3 regions of the Streptomyces sp. NPDC002574 genome follow, and region 2 is predicted to be linked to each of the others. Evidence: riboswitches for the same ligand, from Rfam matches in the RefSeq annotation. Region 2 holds a riboswitch; each other region holds the start of a gene.

Region 1 (6,434 bases), on a different contig from region 2:
CTACGTGGTCGGCGACGTCCACGGCTACCTCGGCGAGCTCTGCGACGCCCTGTACGCGATCGGGCTGATCGACGCCGAGGGGCACTGGGCGGCCGGCAACGCCCGCCTGTGGTTCCTCGGCGACTTCACCGACCGCGGCCCGGACGGCGTCGGCGTCATCGACCTGGTCATGCAGTTGTCCGCCGAGGCCGCCGCGGCCGGCGGCTACACCCGCGCCCTCATGGGCAACCACGAGCTGCTGCTCTACGGCGCCCACCGCTTCGGCGACACACCGGTGAACTCCGCCGCCGGCACCGCCACCTTCCTGGCCGCCTGGCGCCTCAACGGCGGCCAGACCAGCGACATGGAGCGGCTCGAGGACCACCACATCGCCTGGATGTCCCGGCTGGACGCGGCCGCCCTCGCCGACGGCCACCTCCTGCTGCACTCCGACACCACGGCGTACCTGGAGTACGGCGAGACCATCGACGCCATGAACGACACGGTCACCGGCATCCTGCAGCGCGGCGACGCCGACGAGTGCTGGGAGCTGTTCCGCAAGTTCACCCGGCGCTTCGCCTTCCGCGGCGAGGCCGGGGCGCAGGCGGCCCGGGAACTGCTGGACACCTACGGCGGCCGGCGCGTCGTGCACGGCCACAGCCCCATCCCGTACCTGCTCGGCGAGGTCGGCGGGGAGAACACCCCGGACTCCCCCGACCGGACCACCGTGATCGAGGGACCGCACGTCTACGCCGACAACCTCGCGGTGGCCATGGACGGCGGGGTCACCATGGACGGCAAACTCCTGGTCGCACGCCTGCCGTTGTAGCCCCCGAAACCCCCATTTTCCGGAAACACTCTGTCACCCCGTCACCTCCGCGCTCTACCATCGGGGTATCCGTAGGCAGCTTCTCCTCCGCTTCCGCCCAGCCGGTCCGGAACTCCAGCGCGGACTTCGGGGCGGCACCGGAGACGGAGCATCGGGGGATGCACATGAACAGCGCTCCACATCTGCTGGCCGAGGACCGCCCGGAGTTCGAGCGCGTCCTCGACAGGGCCCTGCACTCGGAGGGCACCCGGGCCGCCCTCGCGGACGCCCGGAACCCGCTCAACACCGAGCAGTTGCGCACCATGGCGCTCAGCGCCGCCGCGCCGATCTCCGCCTGCGCGGCCCCGGAGTACGAGAGTTACGTCAAGGCCCGTGAGGCGCTGTCCGAGCAACGCCGCGAGCAGCGGGTCGCCGCCGTCTCCGGCATCGGGTACGCCGCCGCCGCACCGGGCGTCGCCGACGGCTCGGGTGCCGGGCTGTTCGCGATCGTCGCCGTCCTCACACCCGTCCTCGCCGGCACCGCCGCCGTGATCTTCCTCGTCCTGGGCTACGCCCTGGCGCTCGGCCACCCCGAGCCGGACATCGCCGGTCCGTTGCGTCAGGCCGGCTGGCTCTTCGCGGCGGTCGCCGCCTGCGGCGTCGTCGTCGGCATGATCGGCCTGCTCCTCACGGCCCTGCGCAACGACCCCACCGCCGAGGGCGACCACCCACCCGACGAACCGCCCGAGATCGCCGCGGCGCGCGAGATCTGGCGCCGGGCCCTGCTGGAACGCGGCCTCCAGCCCTTTCTGGACGCGGCCCTGGCCAAGGCCGCCGGCTCCGCCCCGCCGCCCCCACCGGACCGCCAGGGCGGCGACGGCAACCACCGCATGCCGCGCCTGGGTTACTCCCGCCCCGACTTCACCAGCCCCGGCCCCGAGTCCTCCCCGGAACCCGGGCACCGGTTCACCAGTCCCGACTTCTCCAGCCCCGACTTCTCCAGCCCGGACTACGGGGGCCCCGACCACGCCCCCAACTGACCGCCGCACGACGGCCCGGTCCACCGGCCGCGGACGGCCCCCGTCCCCGCGTCGCCGCGGGACCGGGGGCCGTGTCGTTCGCTTCCGTGCGGGGCGGGCTCAGTCCGCCAGCGGCAGGTAGACCCGGTTGCCCGAGGCGGCGAACTCCCTCGACTTCTCCGCCATGCCGGCCTCGATCTCCTCGGCCGTGCCGCCGTGCTGCCGCCTGATGTCCTGGGAGATCTTCATCGAGCAGAACTTCGGGCCGCACATGGAGCAGAAGTGCGCGGTCTTCGCCGGCTCCGCCGGCAGCGTCTCGTCGTGGAAGGCCCGTGCCGTGTCCGGGTCGAGGGCCAGGTTGAACTGGTCCTCCCAGCGGAACTCGAAGCGGGCGTCGGACAGGGCGTCGTCCCAGTCCTGCGCGCCGGGATGGCCCTTGGCGAGGTCGGCGGCGTGGGCGGCGATCTTGTAGGTGATCACGCCGGTCTTGACGTCGTCGCGGTCGGGCAGGCCCAGGTGCTCCTTGGGGGTGACGTAGCAGAGCATCGCCGTCCCCCACCAGGCGATCATCGCGGCGCCGATGCCGGAGGTGATGTGGTCGTAGGCGGGCGCGATGTCCGTGGTCAGCGGCCCGAGGGTGTAGAACGGCGCCTCCTCGCAGATCTCCTGCTGGAGTTCCACGTTCTCGCGGATCTTGTGCATCGGGACATGCCCCGGCCCCTCGATCATGGTCTGCACGCCGTGCCGCTTCGCGACGGTGTTGAGTTCGCCGAGCGTGCGCAGCTCCGCGAACTGGGCCTCGTCGTTGGCGTCGGCGATGGAGCCGGGACGCAGACCGTCGCCGAGGGAGTACGTGACGTCGTAGGCGGCGAGGATCTCGCAGAGCTCCTCGAAGTTCTCGTAGAGGAAGCTCTCCTTGTGGTGCGTCAGGCACCAGGCCGCCATGATCGAGCCGCCGCGGGAGACGATGCCGGTCCTGCGGCGGGCGGTCAGGGGCACGTACCGCAGCAGGACGCCCGCGTGGACGGTCATGTAGTCGACGCCCTGCTCGGCCTGCTCGACGACCGTGTCCTTGTAGATCTCCCAGGTCAGCTCCTCGGCCCTGCCGTCGACCTTCTCCAGGGCCTGGTAGAGGGGCACGGTGCCGATGGGGACGGGGGAGTTGCGCAGCACCCACTCGCGGGTGGTGTGGATGTTGCGGCCGGTGGACAGGTCCATCACCGTGTCGGCGCCCCAGCGGGTGGCCCAGGTCATCTTCTCCACCTCCTCCTCGATGGAGGAGGCGACGGCGGAGTTGCCGATGTTGGCGTTGACCTTCACCAGGAACCGCTTGCCGATGATCATCGGCTCGGTCTCCGGGTGGTTGACGTTCGCCGGCAGCACCGCCCGGCCCGCCGCGATCTCCTCGCGGACGACCTCGGGGGCGACGTCCTCGCGGATCGCGACGAACTCCATCTCCGGGGTGATCTCGCCGCGTCGGGCGTACACGAGCTGGGTGACCGCCCGCCCGTCCCGTCCGCGCCGGGGCAGGCGCGGACGGCCGGGGAAAACGGCGTCCAGGTTGCGCAGCCCGCCGCGGGGCGAGGTGTGCTTGATGCCGTCGTCCTCGGGGCGGACGGGACGGCCGGGGTACTCGTCGGTGTCGCCGCGGGCGACGATCCAGTTCTCGCGCAGCGGCTCCAGGCCGCGGCGCACGTCGGTGGTGACGGTGGGGTCGGTGTACGGTCCGGACGTGTCGTACAGCGTCACGTCCCGGCCGTTGGTGAGGTGCACCCGGCGGACGGGGACCTCGATGTCCGGGCGTGACCCGGTCACATAGCCCTTGTGCCAGCCGATGTCGCGCGCGTTCGCATCGCGCATGGTCATGAGACCCACTCCCTACGCCGGCATTACCCGGTAACAGGTTCAGCGGTCGACGCAGCTGGTGGCCCTCGGCCGGTCAGCGCCCTCTCAGCCCGGTGCTCCGAGCTCCCGCGGTGTGCAAAGGTGCGACCACGCTAGCGGGTCTTCTCCGACGCACACCAGGGGGCCTTGGGATGATCGGCGCGTGGACTCCCCTCATGCGCAACCCCAGCCCCACGGGCACAGCCACGGGCACAGCCATGGCCACGGTCCCGTGCCGCCGGTCTCCCGGCACCTGCGGAAGGTCATCGCCGCGGTCCTGATCCCGTTCGTCGCCGCGGTGGTGGTCGGCCTCGTGGTGCTCTGGCCGAACGGGGTGCCGGCCCACAAGCGGACGGGCGTCGGATTCGACCAGCAGACGCAGTCGGGCCGGGTGGTGCGGGTCGAGAACGTCAAGTGCGCGGACGTCAACGCCGAGCCGAACAACCCCGGCGGGCCCGGCGCGACGCCGTCCGGCGGGCCGTCTCCCGCCCCGTCGGCGGCCCCGTCGATCTGCGAGCGGGCGACCATCCGGGTCACCTCCGGCAAGGACACCGGCCGTACCTTCACCGAGATCGTGCAGCCGAGCCAGACCCGGCACTACACGGAGGGGCAGAAGGTCCTCCTGTCCTACGCGCCCGCCGCGCCCAAGGAGTTGCAGTACTCGGTCGCCGACGTGGACCGGTCGCTGCCGCTGTGGCTGCTCGCCGGTCTCTTCGCGGCGGCGGTGGTCCTGGTCGGGCGGCTGCGCGGGATCCTGGCGCTGGTGGCGCTGATCATCAGTTTCGCCGTGCTGACGCTGTTCATCCTCCCGGCGATCCTGCACGGCAGTGATCCGCTGCTGGTCGCGGTCGTCGGCGGCAGCGCCATCATGCTGATCGCGCTCTACATGTGCCACGGCCTCAACGCCCGTACCTCGGTGGCCGTCCTCGGCACGCTCTGCTCGCTGCTGCTGATCGCGCTGCTGGGCTCGGTGTTCATCGACTGGGCGGTGCTCAGCGGCAACACCTCGGACGAGACCGGGCTGATCCACGACCTCTACCCGGGCATCGAGATCCACGGCCTGCTGCTGGCGGGCATCGTCATCGGCTCGCTCGGTGTCCTGGACGACGTGACGGTCACCCAGACCTCGGCCGTGTGGGAGCTGCGGGAGGCCGATCCGAGCGCCGGCCGGCGGAAGTTGTACCGGGCGGCGATGCGCATCGGGCGGGACCACATCGCCTCGGTGGTCAACACCCTGGTGCTGGCGTACGCGGGCGCCGCGCTCCCGCTGCTGCTGCTCTTCTCCATCGCGCAGCGCGGCGTGCTGGCGGTGGCCGGCAGCGAGCTGGTCGCCGAGGAGATCGTCCGGACCCTGGTCGGCAGCATCGGGCTGGTGGTGGCGGTGCCGCTGACGACCGCGCTGGCCGCGCTGGTGGTGTCGGCGGACCGCTCGGGGAGGGACACTGTCCCCACGGGCGGCGGGCGCCGCCGGCGGCGGGCGCGCTGAGTTCCGCGAGTACGGGGGTGGGCAGGGTGATCGGGCTTCAGGGGAGGGTGACCGGCACGGTCGGCCCGGAGCTGGTCGGCGAGGTGATCGTGCAGGTCCGCGGGGGTGCGGAAGCCTTCCTCGCATACCCGGCGACCGCGGGGGAGCGCATCGCGAAGGGCACGGTCGTGGTGGTCGTCGAGTACCTGCCGCCGCGGACCGTGTACGTCGTACCGGCGTACGGCTGAGGGGAGTCGGGCGCGTTCGTATCAAGAACGCGACAAGGATGCGCCAGGATCTTCCGGTGCGTCTTGCGCAGGCGCACACTCCCGTACGCGGCCCCGATCGGGGCCAATCGTAAGGGGGCGTATGCCGATGGTGATCGGCGTCGCGGCGGGCGCGGTGCTCGTCGCTCTCATTGTGTTGATCGTGCTGTTCCGGCTCATGTGGCGGGTTGCCGAGCCGAACGAGGCACTGGTCATCTCGGGTTCCAAGCACCGTGCGGACGGTGTCGGGGAGGGCATGGGATTCCGCGTCGTCACCGGTCGCGGAACGCTGGTGATGCCCGGTGTCCAGGTGGTGCGGAAGCTGTCGCTCGACCTCAACGAGGCCGAACTGAACGTGGACTGCGTCACGCAGCAGGGCATCCCGCTCAAGGTGCACGGCGTGGTGATCTTCAAGGTCGGCGACGACTTCGTGTCGATCGCCAACGCCGCGCGGCGTTTCCTGGACCAGCAGAAGTTCATGGCCGAGCGTGTGCACAACGTCTTCGCCGGTCATCTGCGGTCCATCGTGGGCGGGTTGACGGTGGAGCAGATGATCCGTGACCGGGAGCGGCTGACGGCCGAGACCCGGGCGGCGTCGGGCTCGGAGATGGAGAAGCTCGGCCTGATCATCGACTCGCTGCAGATCCACGAGATCGTCGACCCGACCGGGTACATCAAGAACCTCTCCGCCCCGCACGCGGCCGCCGTCCACCGCGACGCCCGTATCGCGCAGGCGGAGGCGGACCGGATGGCCACCGAGGCCGAGCAGCAGGCCGCGGCCCGGATGGCGGAGGCCACCCGGGACAGCCAGATCCTCCAGGCCGGTTACATGGCCGAACGGGACAAGGCCACCGCGTCCGCGCAGCAGGCGGGCCCGCTCGCCGACGCCGCGGCCCGGCAGGAGGTCGTGGTGCAGGAGACCCGGGTCGCCGAACTGGAGGCACAGCGCCGCGAGCAGCAGCTCCAGGCGGACGTCCGCAAGCCGGCGGACGCCTCCGCGTACGAGAAGCGGA
Region 2 (6,434 bases):
TTCATGCTGGGGGAGATATCCCTCTACAGCTTCCTCGTGCTCGTCCTCACGGGCGTGTACCTGACGTTCTACTTCCACCCGTCGATGGAGCAGGTCCAATACCACGGGAGCTACGCGCCGTTGCGGGGGCAGACGGTGTCGGAGGCGTTCAACTCGACCCTGCACATCTCCTTCGACGTCCGCGGCGGACTGCTGATCCGGCAGGCCCACCACTGGGCGGCGCTGATCTTCGTCGCCAGCCTGCTCGCCCACATGATGCGGATGTTCTTCACCGGCGCGTTCCGCAAACCGCGGGAGCTCAGCTGGGTGCTCGGATTCCTGCTGCTGGTGCTCGGCATGTTCGAGGGACTGACCGGATACGACCTCCCGGACGACCTGCTCTCCGGAACCGGGCTCATGGTCGTCAACGGCACCATCCTGTCGGTACCGATCGTCGGCACGTACCTGTCGATGTTCCTCTTCGGCGGCGAGTTCCCCGGGAACGACCTGGTCTCGCGCTTCAACACGATCCACGTCGTGGTCCTCCCCGCGCTGATGACGGCGCTGTTCGCCGGCCTCGTCTACCTGACGTTCCGTCACAATCGCGCGCAGTACCCGGGACCCGGGCGTACGGAGAGGAACGTCGTCGGCATCCCCCTGCGGTCGTACGCCGTGCGGGCGGCCGGGTACTTCTCCCTGGTCACCGGGGTCATCCTGATCATCGCCTCGATCGCGCAGATCAACCCCGTGTGGCTGTACGGTCCCTACCGCCCCGACCAGGTCACGGCGGGATCGCAGCCCGACTGGTACATGGGCGTGGCCGACGGGCTCCTGCGGGTCATGCCGGGCTGGGAGGTCGTCCTGTGGGGACACACCCTCGCCCTCGACAACCTGATCCCGCTGGGGGTGGGCGTCGGCCTCTTCCTGGTGATGGGCGCCTATCCCTTCATCGAGGCCTGGGTCACCGACGACGACCGGGACCACCACCTCCTGGACCGGCCACGGAACCGTCCGGTGCGCACGGCACTGGGCGCGGCGTGGATCAGCGTCTACGCCGTGGCGCTGCTCGGCGCGGCCAACGACGTGATCGCGACCCGCTTCCACGTCTCGGTCAACGCGGTGACCTGGGCCGTCCGCATCGGGCTGTTCGTCATGCCGCTCGTCGTCTTCGCGGTCACCAAGCGCTGGGCGCTCGGCCTCCAACTCCGCGACCGCGACAAGGTGCTGCACGGTCGCGAGACCGGTGTCATCAAGCGCATGCCGAACGGCGAGTACGTCGAGGTCCACCAGGCCCTCAGCCCGGAACGGCTCCGCGCCCTGACGGAGCACGAGCAGTACCTGCCGATCGGCGTCGACAGGACGGACCGCACCCAGCGGTTGCGGGCCAGGCTCAGCGAGGGCCTGTACGGCGAGGGCACGCAGATCCCCAAGCCCGTCGTGCGCGAGCACGAGGAGATCGCCGACTAGACGGGCGACCGGCCCCAGGCGAGGGCGTACGCGCGTGCCGAGGCGCGGGGGTCCTCGGCGGCGCAGATGCCGGACACGACGGCCGCCCCGGCCGCCCCGGCCTCCCGCAGCAGCGGCAGGTCGGCCGGGGTGACGCCGCCGATGGCCACGGCGGGCAGCGCGCTGAGCCGGACGAGACGGGCGAAGCCGTCATGGCCGAGCGAGGGCGGGGCGTCCTGCTTGGTCCGGGTCGCGTGCAGCGCGCCGATGCCGACGTGGTGGACGCCCGCCGGGTCCTCGGCGGCCGCACGCAGTTCGCCGGGGGTGGCGGCGCTGAGGCCCAGCACCGCGTCCTGCCCGATCAGTTCACGGACGGCGGCCGCAGGCAGGTCCGACTGGCCGACGTGGACGCCCGTCACGCGCACGCCGGCGGAGCGAGCGGCCAGGAACACGTCCACCCGGTCGTTGACGATCAGCGCCACGCGTTCGGGGAGGACGGCGGCCACCGCCGCGACCGTGCGCAGGAAATCCCCGCCGTCGGTGTGCTTCTCACGGATCTGCACCGCGGTGACGCCCCCCGCCACCGCCGCGACGACGGTCTCGGCCACGCCGCGGCCCCGGGCCCGGCACTGGGCCGCGTCCGTGACCAGGTAGACCGACAGATCGACCGGTGCCTGCGTCACGACACGGCCGCCCGCTCGGCGAGGTCGGACTCCCGCACCGCGGCGAGCGCGTCCAGGAACGCCACGGCGAAGCTGCCGGGCCCGGAGGACGACTTCGCGGCCAGCTCGGCGGCGACCGTGTAGACGGTGACGGCCGCCACCGTCGAGGCGAACCGGTCCTCGTCCACCGCCGCGAAGGCGGCCATCACGGCGCCCAGCGCGCAGCCCCCGCCCGTCACCCGGGTCAGCAGAATGTCGCCGTTGGCGACGCGGGCCGTGCGCTCCCCGTCGGTGAGGAAGTCCACGGGCCCGGAGACGGCGACCACGCCGCCGGTCTCCCGCGCCAGCCGGTGCGCCGTCTCCTGCGCGGCCTCGACACCGTGGGAGGAGTCCACTCCGCGGCCGCCGTCACCGGCTCCCGCGAGCGCGATGATCTCCGAGGCGTTGCCCCGGACGATCGCCGGGCGCAGTTCCAGGAGCTCGTGCGCCAGCGCGGTGCGCACCGGCAGTGCGCCGACGGCCACGGGGTCGAGCACCCACGGCGTGCCGGCGGAGGCGGCCGCCCGCGCGGCCTCGACCATGGCGGTGCGCTGCTCGGCGTGCGGGGTGCCGAGATTGACCAGGACGCCCGAGGCGATCCGGGCGAACGGGCCGGCCTCCTCCGGGATGTCGACCATGGCGGGTGCGGCGCCCAGCGCCAGCAGGACGTTGGCGGTGAACCCGGTGACCACCGCGTTGGTCAGGCACTGCACCAGCGGGGAGTCGGCCCGTACGCGTGCGAGCGCCTGCGCGGCGAAGGCGGTGTGGTCGGCGGATGTCGGGGGCATCGGTGTCGCTCCTTCGGATGTGGACGGTGTCCGGGCGCGGTGCTCAGGGCCGCCGGCGCAGCCGCAGCGGGGCGTACACCGCGAGTGCCACGAGGAACGCCACGTAGTACGAGAGGTCCGCGCCGTGCAGGGTGGACGCCACCGGCCCCACGTAGAGGCTGGTGTCCATGAACGGCACGGCCGCGGCGAAGGCGGCGGCGAACGCGAGCACGGCGGGCAGGCCGGGCTGGGGCCGGCCGGTCTCCGCGGCGAGGTCGATCGCGGCACCTCCGCGGGCCCGTGCCCGCGCCAGCCAGTCCACGACGACGATCGCCACGAAGCCGGGAATCCAGTAACCGACGAACAGCAGCACGTTCTGGAAGCGGGCCGTGGTGTCGGCGGCGTGCATCCACAGCACCAGGGGGAAGCCGAGGGCGGCGGCGAACGCGGCCGCCACCGGGCGCGGGACGCGCACTCCCGCGGTCTGCAGGGCCAGGGATCCGCTGTAGTCGTTCATGGCATTGCTGCACAGCGCCGCCAGGGCCACGGCGAGCAGTCCGAACGCCCCCAGCGGCCCGCCGCCGAGCAGGTCCGCCACACCCGCGGCGGTCTGGTCGGTGAGGACGGACGCGCCCCACAGTCCGAGCACCTGGACGGCCACGAAGGACACCACCAGGCCGGTCAGGGTGAACCAGAACATGCGCGAGCGCGAGGTGGCCCGTGGCAGGTAGCGGCTGAAGTCGCTGGCGTAGGGGGCCCAGGACAGGGACAGGCTCAGCGCGATGGTGCTGGTCAGGACGAACGCCCCGCCCCGGTCGGCGCCGTGGGCGGAGCCGGTGGTCGCGGGGTGGACGCCGTCGAGCAACTTCCAGGCGATCAGCGCGAACGCGGCGGCGAGCACGAAGGTCATGACGATCTGGAGCCGGTGGATGGCCTCGTAGCCGAGGACGCCGAGAGCGCCCTGGGCGAGCATCATGATCAGGACACCGAGCCAGAAGGGCACGCCGCACAGCCGGGCCAGCGCGTCCCCGCCGAACAGCCCGATCAGCGCGTCCCAGGCGACCGACGACAGCCATTGCAGGACGCCCGGCAGCGCGACCGCGCGGCCGAAGGCGAGCCGGGCCAGCGGCAGCTGCCCCGCGCCGGTCCGGCTTCCCCAGGTGCCCAGGTAGGCGGTCGGTATCGCGCCGATGACGGTGCCGAGGACGACGGCCGCGAGCGCGGTGGCGAAGTCCAGGCCGAGCGCGATGCCGATGGTGCCGGTGAAGACGCCGGTCATGGTGAGGTTGGGGGCGAACCACACGGTGAACAGCCGCCCCGGGCCGCCGTAGCGGTTGCTCTCGGGGACCGGTTGGATGCCGTGCGCTTCGATGCGGAGATCGCCGGGGGCCGCCGGCATGCGCCCGTCGAAGACGGTCTGCCGGCCGTCGGCGGGCAGCCCGCCGGATACATGCGTCCAAGGCATGAAAGACATCCCTCCGCCAGTACGAACTGGTTCAGGTTCGACGGGTGTGATCTCAGCCCTCGATGGGGCACCCCGTGTCCGGTACGACGGACAGACTAACCCGATCGCTCTGCTCAGCGCGTCGACGGGAGGGCATGACAGCAACCGGGCCGGCGGGCAACACGGTCAAATGCCGTCGAATGTCCGCGGCGTGCCGGGCGGCGGTGCTCCTCGTCAGGGGAGGTCCGGCTGCCCGGGCCGCACCGCCGAGATGTCGAACACCAGCTTCACCGTGTCGCCGACCAGGACGTCCCGCGCGCTGGGTGGCGTGTTCCAATTGAGTCCCCAGTCGGAACGCCGCAGGACGGCCGTGCCCTTGAAGCCCACGCGGTACGTGCCGTAGGAGTCCCGGCGGACCCTGCCCGACGCGAGGTCGATGTGCAGGGGCAGGTCGACGTCCTTGATCCGCAGGCTGCCGGACATGCGGAACCGGTCCTCACCGATGTGGACGATGCCGGTGGAACGAAAGCCCATGAGGGGGAACGTCGCCGTGTCGAGGTAGCCGGGTCCGGTCAGGCGGGCGTCCCGCTCGGGCAGACCCGTGCGCAGGCTGCCGGTCCGGACGGTCAGGAACGCCCTGGACCGGGTGGGACGGCGTCCGTCGAGCTGCAGGAGCCCCTCCAGGTCGGTGAACCTCCCGCGCACGTGCGCGACCATCGCGCGCCGGACGGAGAAGCCGATCGTGGTCTTCAAGGGGTCGAGGAGGTAGACGCCGGTCAGTGCGTCACGGGGGCCGTCGCCCGTCAGGGCGGTCTCCATGAAAGTCCTGGGCATCGCGAGCCGGCTCCTTCGTGCCGAGGACGCTCGGTCGACGTACCGCCCGCAGCGGCCGGTAGCGGCGTTCGGTTGCGGCGGGACGCACCCACGTCCCCCAACATGCCGGTGGCCCCTGCCCCCCGACGGGCAGGGGCCACCCGCGGACGTCACTGCTGCCGCGCCTGCCAGTCGGCCAGCCGGGTCCCGGCGAACTGGGCGTCGGGGCCCGGCACGAGCGTGGTCTCCTTCAGTTCGGCCCCGAAGTACCGGGCGTGCGGGTCCGTGACGACCGTGCGGGGGTCGTTCCGGGCGGCGAGTCCCTTGCGGATGACCTCGTCGAGCTGGAACTCGTCGGGCCCGGCGACCTCGACCACGCCGTTGACCGGCGTGCCGACCGCGGCGCGGCCGACGGCCGCGGCCACGTCGTCGGAGTGGATGGGCCGGATCTTGACGGGTGCCAGACGTACGGTGTCGCCCTCGGTGGCCGCGTCCGCGATGCCCTTCATGAACTCGAAGAACTGCGTGGCGTGGACGATGGAGTACGGAATCCCGGATCCGCTGATCAGCTCTTCCTGGACCTGCTTGGCGCGGAAGTACCCGCTCTCCTGGAGCCGGTCGGTGCCGACCACGGAGAGGGCCACGTGGTGCCCGACGCCGGCCTTCGCCTCCTCCTGGAGGAGGTTGGAGGTGGAGGTGCGGAAGAAGTGCATGACGGGCTCGTCCTCGAACGAGGGCGAGTTGGACACGTCGACCACCACCGAGGCACCCTGCAGGACCTCGGCCAGGCCCGTGCCCGTCAGGGTGTCCACGCCGGTGCTGGGCGCGGCCACGACCGCCTCGTGGCCGTGCTCCTGCAGCTTGCCGACCAGCTTCGAGCCGATGAGCCCGGTACCGCCGATGACTACGACCTTCATGAGGGATCCTTTCACTGAATTCTGTACGTACAAGGACAGACCGGGCGGTGACCCCGTGTGTGACAGGGGTCCGGCGGGCCCGCGCGGGAACGCGCGCGGGCCGGGGCGTCACTCGGCGAGCTTTCCCTCGGTCGGGACGTCCTCCATCAGGGAGGCGATCGCCTCGGGAATGGCCGGGATGCTCTCGTGGGTGATCCCCGTCGTCGGGGACCAGACGAGATTCACCTGCAGCGCGGGATCCTGGTCCGGGTAGTCGCTGCGGTTGTGGCAGCCACGGGTCTCACGGCGTTCGAGCGCCGATTCGAGCGTGGCCCGCGCCGCCAGGGCCGCGCCCTTGAGGTCGAAGGCGTGGGCGAGGTCCTGGAAG
Region 3 (6,434 bases), on a different contig from region 2:
GAGGACGGCCTCGCCCGCCGTCCGGCAGCCCGCGGTGTTGGGCAGGACGCGGACGCCGTGGCGGGACAGCACCGACAGCACGGAGCCCTTGACCGTGGGATCGAGCCGCCGCATGGCGACCGTGGTGAGCTCGGTTCCGGAGGCGAGCAGCGCCTGCTCCAGCACCTCCAGGCTCGGCGCGCCGCCGGTCCCCATGATCAGACGGGAGCCGAACGCCGTGCCGGCGATGGTCAGCGGGTCGTCGGCCATGCGGGTCAGCCTCCCTGCACCGCGGTCAGGACCTCGACGCGGTCGCCGTCGGTCAGCGCGGTGGCGGGCCACTGCCCGCGGGGCACCACGGTCTCGTTGAGCGCGGCGGCGACACCGGAGGAGGCGGTGGTCAGCCCGGCGACCAGCCGGTCGAGAGTGAGGCCAGGGGCCACCTGGCGCGGCTCGCCGTTGACGGAGACGGTCATCGCGTTCATGCGTACTGCTCCTGAGGGGTGAAACGGCCGGGGGAGAAGGGACGGGCCACCTCGGGCAGCTCTCCGCCGGTCAGCACCTCGGCCATCACGTCGCCGGTCAGCGGGGTGAGCAGCACGCCGTTGCGGTGGTGGCCGGTGGCCATGAGCAGGCCCTCCAGCGCGCTGCGGCCCAGCAGCGGGGCGTTGTCCGGGGAGCCGGGGCGCAGCCCCGCGACCGTTTCCACCAGCGGTAGTTCGGTGATGCCCGGCACCAGCTCGTGGGCGTCGCGCAGCAGCTCGTACACGCCGCCGGCCGTGACGGTGGTGTCCCAGCCCATCTCCTCGCTGGTGGCACCGACGACCAGCTCGCCGTTCTCGCGCGGCACCAGGTAGACATGCGCGCCGCGCACCACGGCGCGCACCGTGCGGGACAGGAAGGGCGCGTACGCCGCGGGCACCCGCAGCCGCAGGACCTGGCCCTTCACCGGGCGTACCGGCGGCAGAAGGCGCTCCGGCAGCCCGCCGAGCCGGCCGCTGCGGCTCCCGGCGGCCAGCACGGTCTGCCCCGCGGCCAGCACGCTGCCGTCGTCGAGCACGACCCCGCGCGCCCGGTCGCCGGCCACGTCCACCGCGGCCACCGCCGTGCGGCGGAAGGCCACCCCGGACAGCTCGCAGGCCCGCAGCAGCGCCGCCACCAGGCGTCGCGGGTCGACCTGGTGGTCGCCGTCGACGCGCAGGCCGCCGCGGACGCCGGGCGCGAGCATCGGTTCCAGGCGGCGGCACTCGCGTCCGCTCAGCCACTCTGCCCGCAGCCCCAAGGAGGTCTGGAACGCGTGCAGTTCGCGCAGCTCGGCGCGGTCGTCGGCGTCCAGGGCCACGGCGAGGGTGCCGCAGGTCCGGTAGCCGAGGTCCAGGCCCGTGGTCTCCTCCAGCTCGGCCGTGAACGCCGGATAGCGGCGGATCGCGGCGAGGTTGAGGTCGAGCAGGGCCCGCTCGCCGTACTGCAGCTCGGTGACGGGGGCCAGCATCCCGGCGGCCACCAGGGCCGCGCCGCCGCCCGGATCGGGGTCTGCGACCACCGTGCGCAGCCCGCGTTGGGCCGCCCGCCAGGCGGTGACCAGGCCGATGATCCCGCCACCGATGACGACGGTGTCGGGCACGTCATGACGGTGCATCGGTGTACCGCTCCTCCCTTCGCCGGCATGACCCGGATCAGGTTCGTACGGTCGGCGGCCGGCCAGCCGCCCTCTCAGCCCGGTGCGCCGGGCTCCCGCGAGTGCTTCGACCGCCACTTTAGTACGCACGACTGACGGCGAGTAGGGCGCCGGTACCGGACCGCGCGCCGCGCGGCGTTACGGTGATCAGCGTGACCAGCAGCAGCGAGCAGCGAGTCGTCGTCGTCGGGGCCGGGATGGCCGGGGTGCAGACCGCCGTGTCCCTGCGCGAGCAGGGCTGGGGCGGCACGATCACGCTGCTCGGCGCGGAGCGCCATCCGCCGTACGACCGGCCCCCGCTGTCCAAAGGCGTCCTCTTCGGCGCCGACGAGGGCCCGGGCGCGCTGCTGGACGTGGACTTCGGCGGCATCGGCGTCCAGCTGCTGCTCGGCCGGCACGCGAGCGCGCTGCGCCCGGACGAGCGCCGAGTGCTCACCGACGCGGGACCGGTGGAGTACGACAAGCTCGTCGTGGCCAGCGGCGCCGAGCCGCTGACGCTGCCCGGCAGCGAGGGCGTGCCCGGCGTGCACGTGCTGCGCACCCTGGACGACGCCGCCCGGCTGCGGCCCGTCCTGGAGGCGCGGAACTCCGTGGTCGTGGTCGGCGCGGGCTGGATCGGCGCCGAGTTCGCCACCGCCGCCCGGCACGCGGGCTGCGCCGTGACCGTCGTCGAGGCCGCCGACCGCCCGCTCGCGGGCGTGCTGCCCGAGCGGATCGCCGACCGGATGCGCGGCTGGTACGCGGAGGCCGACGTCGAACTGCGCACGGGCGCCGCCGTCGCCGCGGTCGAGCCGGGCGTCGTGCGGCTCGCCGACGGCAGCGTGATCGACGCGGAGGCCGTCGTCGTCGGCATCGGCGCCCGGCCGGCGACGGGCTGGCTGGCCGGCTCCGGGGTCGACCTCGGCCCGGACCGGTCGGTCCTGGCCGACGACCGGCTGCGCACCTCCGTGCCCGACGTGTACGCCGTCGGCGACTGCGCCTCCTTCCCCTCCGCCCGGTACGGGCAGCGGCTGCTCATCCACCACTGGGACAACGCGGTCCAGGGGCCCCGCACAGCGGCCGCCAACATCCTGGGCGGCGACGAGGTCTACGACCCCGTCCCGTACTTCTGGTCCGAGCAGTTCGGCCGCTTCGTCCAGTACGCGGGGCACCACGTCGACTCCGACGAGATGCTGCTGCGGGGCGACCCGGACGGCCTCGCCTGGTCCGTGCTGTGGCTGCGCGACGGGGTGCTGGTCGCCCTGTTCGCGGTGGGCCGTCCGCGCGACCTCGCCCAGGCCCGCAAGCTCATCGCCCGGGAGGCCCGTGTCGACCGGGCCCTGGTGGCCGACCCTGCCGTGCAGCTCCGGGCCGCCGTCGTCTGACGGCCGCGGGGCCGGGCGGCCGGCCCCGCGGAACGCCCCGCATGCCCCTGGTGGACGCCACGAGTACCGCGGTAGGGGTCCGGGATGGCACGCTTGTCCTGTGACCGAGATCGACGCAAAGATTGATGCCCTCGTACCCTCCTGGCTCAACGTCCCCGAGATCGCCGAGCAACTCGACGTGGAGGTGACCCGGGTCCGCCAGCTGATCAAGGAAGGGCAGCTCATCGCGGTGCGCCGCGGAGAGAACAGGGTGCTGATGGTCCCCGCCGACTTCATCGGCGACGGGAAGATCGTGAAGGGCCTCGCCGGCACGCTCAACCTGCTCAAGGACGACGGGTTCAGCGACGAGGAAGCCCTGGAGTGGCTGTTCACCCCGGACGAGAGCCTGCCCGGCACCCCGGTGCAGGCCCTGTGCGAGAACCGCGGGACCGAGGTGAAGCGCCGGGCCCAGGCGCTGGCCGTCTGAGCCGTCCGACCAGCGCACTCACCGCGCTCACCGCACTCAACCGTTTCACCGCTCGTACGGCACGTACCGCACCCGAGGGGGACCCACCGCATGAGCATCCGCGCGCGGCTCGACGACGCCCGGCTCTACCTGTGCACCGACGCCCGCCGGCGCCAGGGCGGCATCGCCGAGTTCGCGGCCTTCGCGGACGCCGTGCTGGCCTCCGGGGTGGACATCGTGCAGCTGCGCGACAAGGGCATCGAGGCCCGCGAGGAGCTGGAGTACCTCGCGGTCCTCGGTGACGCGTGCCGGCGGCACGGCGCGCTCCTCGCGGTGAACGACCGCGCGGACGTGGCGCACGCGGCCGGGGCCGACGTGCTGCACCTCGGGCAGGGCGACCTGCCGGTGCCGGCCGCGCGGGCGATCCTCGGTTCCGGCGCGGACTCCCCGGTCGTCGGACGGTCGTGCCACTCCGAGTCCGAGGCGGCCGCGGCCGCCGTGGAGCCCGGTGCGGACTACTTCTGCACCGGGCCGGTGTGGCCGACCCCCACCAAGCCGGGCCGTCCCGCGCCGGGGCTCGGCCTCGTCCGGTACGCGGCGGGGCTCGGCACGGACCGGCCGTGGTTCGCGATCGGCGGCATCGACCTGGACAACGCCGAGCAGGTGCTGGACGCCGGTGCCCGGCGGATCGTCGTCGTACGGGCCGTCACCGAGGCCGAGGACCCCGGCGCGGCCGCCGCGGAGCTCGCCAAGCGGGTCCGCTCCTACACCGTCTGACCGCGCGCGGAGCGGTGCCCCGGACAGCGGAGGTCCCGTCGGCCGGGCCCGGCGTGTCCAGGGAGTGAGCATTTCACCGCGTCCTGTTGGGGCCCTCCGGCCCCCGCGGCTAGCCTGAGGCGCATGGCCCTCGGAACCCCTTCCACCAGGACCGATCACGCGGTCACCATTCGTGAGCTGCTGGCCTCAGGGCAGCGCTCGTACTCCTTCGAGTTCATGGCGCCGAGGACCGAGAAGGGCGAGCGGACGCTGTGGGACGCCATCCGCCGCATCGAGGCGGTGGGTCCCACCTTCGTCTCCGTCACGTACGGCGCGGGCGGCACCTCGCGGTCCGGCACCGTCCGGGCGACCGAGCGCATCGCCTCCGACACCACCCTCACGCCCGTGGCGCATCTGACCGCGGTCGACCACTCCGTCGCGGAGCTGCGCAACATCATCGGCCAGTACGCCGACGCCGGGATCCGCAACATGCTCGCGCTGCGCGGCGACCCGCCCGGCGACCCGCTGGGGGAGTGGCAGCGGCACCCCGAGGGAGTGGACTACGCCTACGAACTCGTCCGGCTCATCAAGGAGTCGGGCGACTTCTGCGTCGGCGTCGCGGCCTTCACGGAGATGCACCCGCGCTCGACGGACTGGGAGAGTGATACGCGTCACTTCATCGCGAAGTGCCGTGCGGGCGCCGACTACGCCATCACCCAGATGTTCTTCGACGCCGAGGACTACCTGCGGCTGCGTGACCGGGTCGGGAAGGGCGGTTGCGAGACGCCCATCATTCCGGAGATCATGCCGGTCACGAACGTGCGGCAGATCGAGCGCTTCGCCCAGCTCGGCAACGCGCCTTTCCCGCCGGAGCTCGCGGACCGTATCCTCGCGGTCAAGGACGATCCGGCCGCGGTGCGGGCGATCGGGGTCGAGTACGCGACGGAGATGTGCCGGCGGCTGATGGCCGAGGACATTCCCGGGCTGCACTTCATTACCCTTAATCACTCCACGGCGTCGTTGGAAATCTACGAGAATCTGGGACTGCACCAGAGGTCGTGAGGGCGGAGCCGCCGCCCCGGTGGGCCGACGACGGTGAACGGTGAGGAAGTGCTCTCATGGCCTACACAGTGCTCTACATCGCCTTCGGCGTGGTCGCGCTGTGGCTGCTCGGCGAAGTGCTGCTCCAGTACAAGGCCCGGCTCAGGTGGCGGCTGCTCGCCTTCGCGGGATTCATGGGCGTCGTCCTCGGCGTCTACCTGCCGTCCGTCGTCGTGATCGTGCTGGGCGCGCTCGCCTTCGGCACCGGTCAGACCTTCGTGACGCTCTCCTATCGGCGGGGCTTCGTCGAGGGCTGGGCCCTCAACGCCCCCAAGGACGACGACCTCGGCGACGGCGACTCCGACGACGACCCGGCCGAGCCCGCGCCCGCTTCCCGGCGGGCCGGCGGACGCCGCGGCCGGGGCGCGCGCGGCGAGGCCGCCGAGGGCTACGACGGTTACGGTGCCGAGTCCGTGACGCAGGGTCCGGCCGAGGAGCAGGGCGCGGGCGTGCCGGAGGGCGCGGGCGTCGGGCAGTCGTACGACGCCTACGCCGGCCCCCAGGGCGCCGGCCAGGTGCCGGCGGCGCACGGCATGGACTCCACGCAGGTCTACCAGCCCATGCCCATGCACGAGGACAGCGGTGAGTACCCGATGTTCGACGGGCAGCAGCCCGGCTACACCCCTGACCCGTACACCAGCGGCGGCTACGAGGGATACGGCACCACGGGCTACGGCGACTGGAACAACGGGGCGCAGCAGCAGCCCGCCGCGGCCTCGTACGACGCCTACGGCCAGCCGCAGCAGACCGGCGGCTGGGAGACCCAGCAGGCGTACGGCAACTACGGCGGCTACCAGGACCCCTACCAGCAGGGACAGCAGGGGCAGCAGGGCGCCGGAGCCCCGCAGCAGCAGGGGTACGGCTACGACACGCCCGCGGGCGGTGTCTGGGTGCCGCAGCAGGGCGGCGAGCAGCCGTACATCCCGCAGCAGCAGAACACCTACGACCAGCAGCAGCAACAACAGCAGCAGCAGCCGCACGAGCAGCAGCAGGGCCAGGGTCAGGGTCAGTACGACCCGTACGACCCCTACCGCTACAACTAGCGGCTGCCGCCGGGGCCGCCCATGATCAGGTCGGCGGTGACGGCTCCGGACATGCCGGTGTGGGCGAG

What was found. A riboswitch is a leader RNA that binds a small molecule or an ion and turns the genes downstream of it on or off. The one in region 2 is predicted to bind thiamine pyrophosphate.
Region 1: it holds a riboswitch for thiamine pyrophosphate, as region 2 does, so the genes downstream of both, thiC (phosphomethylpyrimidine synthase ThiC) here and ACFYXS_RS33905 (purine-cytosine permease family protein) in region 2, are expected to answer to the same signal.
Region 3: it holds a riboswitch for thiamine pyrophosphate, as region 2 does, so the genes downstream of both, thiO (glycine oxidase ThiO) here and ACFYXS_RS33905 (purine-cytosine permease family protein) in region 2, are expected to answer to the same signal.

What each region holds. Positions count from the first base shown of each region.
Region 1 covers NZ_JBIARB010000012.1:48,758-55,191, reverse strand. The annotation lists gene ACFYXS_RS27960 (metallophosphoesterase) at 1-808, shown strand, start outside; gene ACFYXS_RS27955 (hypothetical protein) at 967-1,827, shown strand; gene thiC (phosphomethylpyrimidine synthase ThiC) at 1,927-3,672, opposite strand; TPP riboswitch at 3,664-3,791, opposite strand; gene ACFYXS_RS27945 (YibE/F family protein) at 3,854-5,176, shown strand; gene ACFYXS_RS27940 (hypothetical protein) at 5,203-5,403, shown strand; gene ACFYXS_RS27935 (SPFH domain-containing protein) at 5,525-6,434, shown strand, end outside.
Region 2 covers NZ_JBIARB010000017.1:119,350-125,783, forward strand. The annotation lists gene ACFYXS_RS33890 (cytochrome bc complex cytochrome b subunit) at 1-1,446, shown strand, start outside; gene thiE (thiamine phosphate synthase) at 1,443-2,108, opposite strand; gene thiM (hydroxyethylthiazole kinase) at 2,105-2,914, opposite strand; gene ACFYXS_RS33905 (purine-cytosine permease family protein) at 2,958-4,358, opposite strand; TPP riboswitch at 4,350-4,443, opposite strand; gene ACFYXS_RS33910 (YceI family protein) at 4,572-5,171, opposite strand; gene ACFYXS_RS33915 (SDR family oxidoreductase) at 5,321-6,067, opposite strand; gene ACFYXS_RS33920 (L-aspartate oxidase) at 6,176-6,434, opposite strand, start outside.
Region 3 covers NZ_JBIARB010000009.1:300,864-307,297, reverse strand. The annotation lists gene ACFYXS_RS23915 (thiazole synthase) at 1-249, opposite strand, end outside; gene thiS (sulfur carrier protein ThiS) at 255-455, opposite strand; gene thiO (glycine oxidase ThiO) at 461-1,618, opposite strand; TPP riboswitch at 1,616-1,728, opposite strand; gene ACFYXS_RS23900 (NAD(P)/FAD-dependent oxidoreductase) at 1,810-3,021, shown strand; gene ACFYXS_RS23895 (Rv2175c family DNA-binding protein) at 3,122-3,487, shown strand; gene thiE (thiamine phosphate synthase) at 3,578-4,243, shown strand; gene metF (methylenetetrahydrofolate reductase [NAD(P)H]) at 4,367-5,284, shown strand; gene ACFYXS_RS23880 (hypothetical protein) at 5,341-6,366, shown strand; gene ACFYXS_RS23875 (phytoene desaturase family protein) at 6,363-6,434, opposite strand, start outside.